2 regions of the Lysinibacillus sp. JK80 genome follow, and region 1 is predicted to be linked to the other one. Evidence: riboswitches for the same ligand, from Rfam matches in the RefSeq annotation. Region 1 holds a riboswitch; the other holds the start of a gene.
What was found. Region 1 has a riboswitch for lysine ahead of HXV90_RS14175 (amino acid permease). Riboswitches for the same ligand answer to the same signal wherever they lie in the genome.
Positions count from the first base shown of each region.

Region 2: it holds a riboswitch for lysine, as region 1 does, so the genes downstream of both, HXV90_RS04615 (transporter substrate-binding domain-containing protein) here and HXV90_RS14175 (amino acid permease) in region 1, are expected to answer to the same signal.

Region 1 is NZ_CP058997.1:2,823,071-2,827,293, forward strand. It holds gene HXV90_RS14165 (sensor histidine kinase) at 1-81, opposite strand, end outside; gene HXV90_RS14170 (response regulator transcription factor) at 88-780, opposite strand; gene HXV90_RS14175 (amino acid permease) at 931-2,394, opposite strand; lysine riboswitch at 2,477-2,653, opposite strand; gene HXV90_RS14180 (CynX/NimT family MFS transporter) at 2,832-4,040, shown strand; gene HXV90_RS14185 (hypothetical protein) at 4,104-4,223, opposite strand, start outside.
Region 2 is NZ_CP058997.1:888,085-892,307, reverse strand. It holds gene HXV90_RS04625 (2-oxoglutarate dehydrogenase E1 component) at 1-33, shown strand, start outside; gene odhB (2-oxoglutarate dehydrogenase complex dihydrolipoyllysine-residue succinyltransferase) at 124-1,386, shown strand; lysine riboswitch at 1,727-1,913, shown strand; gene HXV90_RS04615 (transporter substrate-binding domain-containing protein) at 2,033-2,890, shown strand; gene HXV90_RS04610 (amino acid ABC transporter permease) at 3,061-3,786, shown strand; gene HXV90_RS04605 (amino acid ABC transporter ATP-binding protein) at 3,799-4,223, shown strand, end outside.

The sequences.
Region 1 (4,223 bases):
TTCTTGTTCCTTCTTGATTTTCCATTGAAAAATAAGAATGCCGATTAGCAATACAATGATTAATAATAATAGAAATATCATATAGTTTTACCCTTCAAATTTATAGCCGATTCCCCATAGGGTTTTAATATATTGAGGATGTGACGGATCATCTTCTATTTTTTCACGTAGTCTTCTGATATGTACATTTATAATATTTTCATCTCCGTAATAGGCATCTTTCCATATCGTCTGATAAATTTGCTCTTTGGTAAAAACTCTGTGGCGATTTGTCACAAACAATTTTAAAATGGAAAATTCCTTTGATGTCAGCTTTATCTCTTGTCCGCTCTTTGTTATTGAAAAATTAACAATATCTATCTTTAAATTATCAATTTCTAGGACCTCTTGCTTTTGTTCAGCTTGACTAGAGTATTTCGTAGCTCTTCTGATAACAGCCTTTACACGTGCTGAAAATTCCAGCATAGAAAAGGGTTTAGCAATATAATCATCTGCCCCTAATCCTAAGCCCAATGCTTTATCAACATCACTGTCTTTTGCAGACATAATAATGATAGGAAGTGCTGCCTGCTCTCTAATAATCTTTAATACTTCCAATCCATTTAATTTAGGAATCATAATATCTAAGATGACTAAGTCAAAGGTTTTTTGCAAACAATTTTGTAATGCCTCTTCGCCATTAGTCACTGTTGTGACATGGAAACCTTCCATCGTTAAGTAATTAGAAACCATTTCACGAATGGCTTCATCGTCTTCTACAAGTAAAATATGCTTTTGCACTATGATGCACCTCTCCTATCAAAACCCAATTTCCATATGTATATTACATTACCATATTTATGATGTTTGATTAGTGATTTGTTTATGAGTGTTGAAAAAAGAGCTGCTCCATAAACCATCACTCTTTGGTTTATAGAACAGCTCTATTATCTAATCTTCAACTTTTAAATCACAATCTTTAAGTGGAAGCATTTTTGTTTTGTGCTTTATTTTATAGCCAAACCATAATGCTAAAAATAATGGAATCCCAATATACGAAACAAGGATACCGTACCAATCAATCTTATCGCCTGTAAAGGCTGTATAATTTTGTCCAATGACTACAATCATACAAACTGTAAAAGCAAATAATGGTCCAAACGGAAATAATTTGGCTTTATAAGGTAATAACTTTGGATCTAAGCCCTGTGCATCAAACGCTCGGCGGAAACGATAATGACTAAACGCAATACCTAGCCATGCAATAAACCCAGACATTCCAGAAGCATTTAATAACCAGATATAAACCACTCCATCGCCAAAGAAGGATGCCAAAAATGCTAAACAGCCTACAGCTAATGTTGCCATAAGTGCATAAATCGGAATACCTCTACGACTTAGCTTTGCAAAAAATTTAGGTGCATGTCCATCCACTGCTAATTGCCATAACATACGAGAAGATGCATATAGTCCTGAATTTCCTGCTGACAGCATAGCCGTTAAAATAATGGCATTCATTAATGAAGCAGCAAAGGCAATACCTAGGCGGTCAAACACTAGTGTAAACGGTGATACTGCGATATCTTCTGATAATAAACGTTCGTCTGTAAATGGAATTAACATCCCAATTGCACCAATCGCTAAAATATAAAACAAAAGAATACGCCAAAATACAGATTTAACAGCCTTCGGAATATTTTTACCAGGATCATCTGTTTCACCAGCTGTAATTCCTAGTAATTCTGTTCCTTGGAATGAAAATCCTGCAGCTAGGAAAATACCAAATGTAGCAAGGAAGCCACCATGGAATGGCCCATCACTAACAAAGAAATTAGTGAAACCTACAGGAGCCTGCCCACCTAAAATACCAAAAATCATTAGTAAGCTAATGATAATAAAAACAATAACCGTTGCTACTTTAATCATGGCAAACCAATATTCACTTTCACCATAACTTTTTACGGATAGTAAATTAAACGTCAATACAACAGCAATAAATAATACTGTCCAAAGTGCTGATGAGCTATCTGGGAACCAATATTTCATAATTAATGACACAGCAGCAATTTCGGCAGCAATGGTGATTGCCCAGTTATACCAGTAGTTCCAGCCTAATGCAAAGCCCAAAGCAGGATCTACAAATTTGGTTGCATACGTACTAAATGAACCTGAGGATGGCATATAGGCAGCCATTTCCCCTAAGCTTGTCATTAAAAAATACACCATAATACCAATTAAAGCATAGGCAAGCAATGCTCCTCCAGGACCTGCCTGAGCAATTGCTCCTCCACTGGCTAAAAATAGTCCCGTACCAATTGTACCGCCTAAAGAAATCATTGTAATATGACGGCTTTTTAATTCTTTTTTCAGCTTCGGTGCTTTATGTCCGAGCTGATTTACTTTTATTTCACTCACGATATAGCTTCCTTCCTATTTATGAGGCAAAAAAATGCCATCACATATACACTGTGATGGCTACATTAATCCTCAGTTTTTCCTACATGATAGCTCAACACGTTGTGCAAACGTGACAGTTCTGTTCCTTTCGGAGACAGCCCCAGCATGAGGTTTTCAAGTCCCCTCACACTTCGGCAATATTTCCTTTCAACTAATTTCATCAATGCTTGTCATTTCAATTAGCATACTTATAAATATCGCGACCTCTACCTCAATACAAACATGAGGCATATAATTATTAAATTTATGATGTTTATTATACTAACATAAGACCATAGACATTTCAATACAACAACAAATGTTCTGTATTTTATGAATCTTCTACTATTTTTAATAGTGTGATAAAGTGTTATAGTAGTTCAATTAGAATGGTTATTATTAGGGGGGATTTTATTTTGACTACAAATGATCATTCCACTAGTTTTCCAAGTAAAAAAATTAGCTGGAAAGGAACAACCTTACTTTTAGTCTTTGGAGTTATCTTTATAGCCTCTACATTACGAATGCCACTAACTGTTGTTGGCCCAATTATATCCTTTATCCGTGAAGATCTTGGAATATCTAATGTTTTGGCAGGCTTTCTAACAACGATACCATTGCTGGCTTTTGCTGTTATATCTCCATTTGCACCAGTTGTAGCACGCAAACTAGGGCTTGAGCTAACATTATTTTTATCCACTTTTCTCTTGGCTTTAGGAATTGTCCTACGTTCACTTGGTACTACAGAATTACTTCTATTGGGTACTGTGCTAATTGGCGTAGCCATTTCTTTTGGAAATGTACTAATTCCAGGATTATTGAAGTTGAAATTTCCCTATCATGTGGGTTTATTAATGGCCTTTTTCACCATGTCCATGAATTTTACTGCTGGCCTTGGTGCTGGTATTAGCTATCCGATAGCTAATTCATCGTTAGGCTGGCAAGGTGCACTTTCCATTGCACTCATACTCGTTCTAATTACAATCTTAATTTGGATACCTCAACTAAAATCAAATAAACCAGAACCAGTTACTACATCTAAGAAGACCAGTACACCTTTATGGAAATCACCTGTTACTTGGGCTGTCACAGGGGCAATGGGTTTACAGTCTTTATTATTCTACACAACAGCAGCTTGGATACCTGAGATCTATATTGCTCAAGGTTTAGCACCTGATAAAGCTGGCTGGATGTTTTCAATCATGCAATTCTCACAAGTACCAATGGCCTTAGCAGTGCCTATTATTGCTGGTAAAATGACTTCTCAACGCCCACTTGTATTGATGTTTACATCCTTCTATTTAGTAGGCTTTGTTGGGGTTGTCATGGAATGGACAAGTCTTGGGGTACTGTGGATGGTTCTTCTAGGGTTAGCAGGTGGTTCTTCATTCGCCCTAGCAATGATGTTCTTCACTCTCCGTACTCGTACTGCATTTGAAGCAGCAGATTTATCAGGCTTTGCGCAATCTTTGGGTTATTTATTTGCCGCAATTGGTCCTATTCTTTTTGGCTACTTGCATGATTTATTTGGCGGCTGGAATATTGCGGGATGGCTCTTTGTCGTTGTAGCAATGTTACTCTTCTTTTGCTCAATGAGAGCCTCTAAGGATGAATATGTGCATTAAAATTAAATAAAGCAGGTGGATTAGATTCCTCCATCTGCTCTATTTCTATATAGTGTTTACACATTACTTAATTGTCGGATTGCGGAGTAATGTTAGCAATTCAGCAAGGCATTCTGATGCTTCATTATTATGAGCTGTTATAGTAGAAAAAATAGGAACAGCCTCTTGTAAAAGCATATAACT
Region 2 (4,223 bases), 1.9 Mb from region 1:
GAAGCGGTTGCTGAGCCAGTAAAGGTTAAATAACATATATCAATTTTTGAAACCGGGCTACTTGCCCTTAAGCAGTAGCCCTTCTATGTGCGTCATGCACGTTAATCAAAGGAGGAAATGAAAGTGGCTGAAATTAAAGTCCCTGAATTAGCAGAATCGATTACAGAAGGTAGTATCGCACAGTGGGTAAAAAAAGTGGGCGATCGCGTTGAAAAAGGTGAATTCATCGTTGAACTTGAAACAGATAAAGTAAACGCTGAGATCATTTCTGAAGAAGCAGGTGTATTAACACAAATTTTAGCTGAAGAAGGCGATACTGTACTAGTTGGTCAAGTTATCGCAGTAGTAGAAGCAGGCGAAGGCGCAGCAGCAGCTCCAGCAGCGGCAGCACCAACTGAGGCAGCACCTGCACCAGCAGCGCCACAAGCAGCACCTGCACCAGTTGCAGCAGCTCCAGTAGTAGAAGAAACTTCTGGTGAGCGTGTAGTTGCATCTCCAGCAGCACGTCGTCTTGCACGTGAAAAAGGTATTGACCTTGCAGCGGTATCTCCAGTAGATCCACAAGGACGTGTACGTGTACAAGATGTAGCAGCTCATGGTACAGCACCAGCTGTAGCACCAGCAGCAGCACCTACATCCGTAGCAACTTCAGGTGGCCCAGTAGTATTCACACCAGCAGCTAATTCTGACCGTGTAACAATTGAAAAAATGAGCCGTCGTCGCCAAACAATTGCAAAACGTTTATTAGAAGTTAAACAATCAACAGCAATGTTAACAACATTCAACGAAATTGACATGACAAACATCATGGCACTTCGTAAACGTAAACAAGAAGAGTTTGTAAAAGCAAACGACATCAAACTTGGTTTCATGTCATTCTTCACTAAAGCTGTTGTTGCAGCACTGAAAAAATACCCATACGTAAACGCTCAAATCTCTGGCGATGAGATTCATTTAAATAACTTCTTTGATATCGGTATTGCTGTATCGACTGAAGAAGGTTTAGTCGTACCAGTTGTACGCGATGCTAATAGCAAAAACTTTGCAGAAATCGAAAAAGATATTGCTAACTTAGCGACAAAAGCTCGTGATAAAAAATTAGGCTTAAATGACATGGCTGGTGGATCATTCACAATCACAAATGGTGGTGTATTCGGTTCATTAATGTCAACACCAATTATGAACGGTACACAAGCTGGTATTTTAGGTATGCACTCAATTGTAAACCGTCCAGTTGCAGTAAATGGTGAAGTTCAAATCCGTCCAATGATGTATGTAGCACTTTCATACGATCACCGTATCATCGATGGTAAAGATTCTGTAGGATTCTTAAAAACAGTTAAAGAATTAATCGAAAATCCTGAAGATTTATTATTAAATTCATAATTCCATTAAACCCTGCGAACAATGTTCAGCAGGGTTTTTTGTATGACGAAAGGTATTGAGCGATTCTATGCTTGAAAGAGTACGAATGGTACATCGTTTATAGGAGCAAAGAAAGAAAAAAACGCAACTTTTCTCATATGTAGAACATACTCTATAATAAATATTTGTTGTAATTTTCAGAAATATCAACAAAAGTTCAACGATTTAAAGTGGAAGCAGAACGCACAATATCCTAATATTGTCATTAGTCAGAAAAATGTTAAAATCGTCTTGACGAACATATTAGTTTTATAGTAGTATCTAAATATCAATTAAATAAACAAACCTCACGAATTGTTACCAGTGAGGTAGAGGCGCGGTATTTATTAGTTCATTGTTGAGTAAAAGCAAGCGAAGACGCAATGAAGAAGGAAATATCGCCGAAGTATAAAAGGAGCTCGTACTTTTATACTGGGTCTGCAGTGAATAAGTGCAGGACTGTCCTAGTAAATGGATTTCCAGATTTACTAGGTTGTGCTATCTCGGAAACATGGAAATTATAGTGAGGATTTGGGCAACTGTCATAAAAGGTAAGACCTAAGTTCAATAAACTTAGGTCTTTTTTAGTACAGTTGTCTTATTTTTTTACAGAAAAGGGGAGTTTTTCATGAAAAGAAAATGGTTGTTAGTAATGATCTCTATCATGACGGCAATTGTGCTAGCTGCATGTGGCACAAGTGACAAAAAAGAGGGCGGTTCAAGTGATGCTGGAACTGACAAAGAAGAAGGTGGCGGTGAATTCCGAATTGGAATGGAGGCTGGCTACCCACCGTTCAACTGGACACAGCAAGACGATGCAAATGGCGCAGTGAAAATTGCGGATAATGCAGAGTATGCAGGTGGCTATGATGTACAAATGGCAAAGAAAATCGCTGAAGGTCTAGGCAAAGAGTTAGTCATTGTTAAAATGGAGTGGGACGGTTTAGTTCCAGCGCTACAATCAAACAAAATTGATGCAATTATTGCAGGTATGTCACCAACAGAAGAACGCAAGAAAACAATTGATTTTACAGAAAACTATTATACTTCTGATTTTGTTATGGTTATTAAAAAAGGTAGCAAATATGAAGGCGCAAAATCGATTCAAGACTTCTCAGGTGCTAAAATTACATCACAATTAAATACATCAAACTACACAGTTATCGATCAAATTAAAGGCGTAGAAAAGCAAACAGCAATGGAGAGCTTCCCAGCAATGCGTGTGGCGTTAGAAGCAGGTAAAATTGATGGCTATGTAGCTGAACGTCCAGAGGGCATTTCCGCTTCTGCTGCCAACGATAAATTCACATATGTAGCATTTGAAGAAGGCTTTGATACAGACCTATCAAATACTTCAATTGCTGTAGGCTTACGTAAAGATGATACAAATCGTGAAAAAATCAATGAAATCCTAAAAGGCATTTCAGAAGATGATCGTCAAGCGATTATGGAAGAAGCTATTTCTCAACAACCCGCAGCACAATAATGACATGGCACGGACTAGCAATTAGTCCGTGCATGATCATTTCATCATTATCAAAATGAGAACCTCTCTACATAATGATAATGTCCTAGCGTGACAAATCATAGAATGGTAGAAAGAGCTAGGACACAAAAGAAATAAGCGAGCAAGATGACATTGTTAGGAGGAACATCATGAGTCTTGAATGGATACTTTCAATTATTGAAAACAACTGGCAAATGTTTTTACGAGGTGCGTATTATACGTTACTGATTTCGAGTATTAGTACAATTATTGGTGCATTTATCGGATTTTTCATCGGAATTATGCATACGATTCCAGTTCGTAAAAAAGGTGTGAAATTTTATAGCTTAAAGCTCATTAATTTTATACTAACATGCTATGTTGAATTTTTCCGTGGTACACCAATGATTGTACAAGCTATGGTTGTCTACTACGGATTAGATATCGCATTCGGTATCGATATGCACTTTATTACAGCAGGTATTTTAGTCGTTTCCCTCAATACAGGGGCATATATGGCAGAAATTGTTCGTGGCGGTATTGTATCCATTGATAATGGTCAATACGAGGCAGCATCAGCAATTGGCATGAATCACTTCCAAATTATGCTTCATGTTGTCTTACCACAAGTAGCGCGTAATGTTTTACCAGCGACAGGTAACCAATTAATCATGAATATTAAAGATACAGCCGTATTAAATGTCATTGGAGTAACGGAATTATTCTTCCAAACAAAATCAATTTCGGGTAACAACTTCCGTTATTTCGAATCATTCTTCGTTGCATGTGTTCTTTATTTCATCATGACATTTACCGCATCTCGCATCCTTCTGTATGTTGAAAAACGTCTAGATGGTCCTGATGCCTATCAAAAAGAACAAAAAGAAGCCGTATAGGGGGACGCACAAATGGCAGTCATTAAAATCGAGCATTTAAGTAAATCATTTGGACGTAACCAAGTGTTAAAAGATGTGAATTTCCAAGTGGAAAAAGGGGAGGTAGTTTGTTTAATTGGCTCCTCTGGCTCTGGTAAATCCACATTGCTTCGTTGCATAAATTTATTAGAAACGCCAAGTGGCGGTCAAATTATTTATAAAGGGGAAGACATCCTAGATGAAAAGCACAATATTCAAGAATATCGCACACATTTAGGCATGGTGTTCCAGCAGTTCAATTTATTTAACAACCACAATGTCATAAGTAATTGCACAGTGGGCCAAATCAAAGTGTTAAAACGTTCGAAAAAAGAAGCAGAAGAAACGGCGCTTAAATACTTGAAAATCGTTGGCATGGATCAATATGTGAATGCCAAGCCCCGTCAACTCTCAGGCGG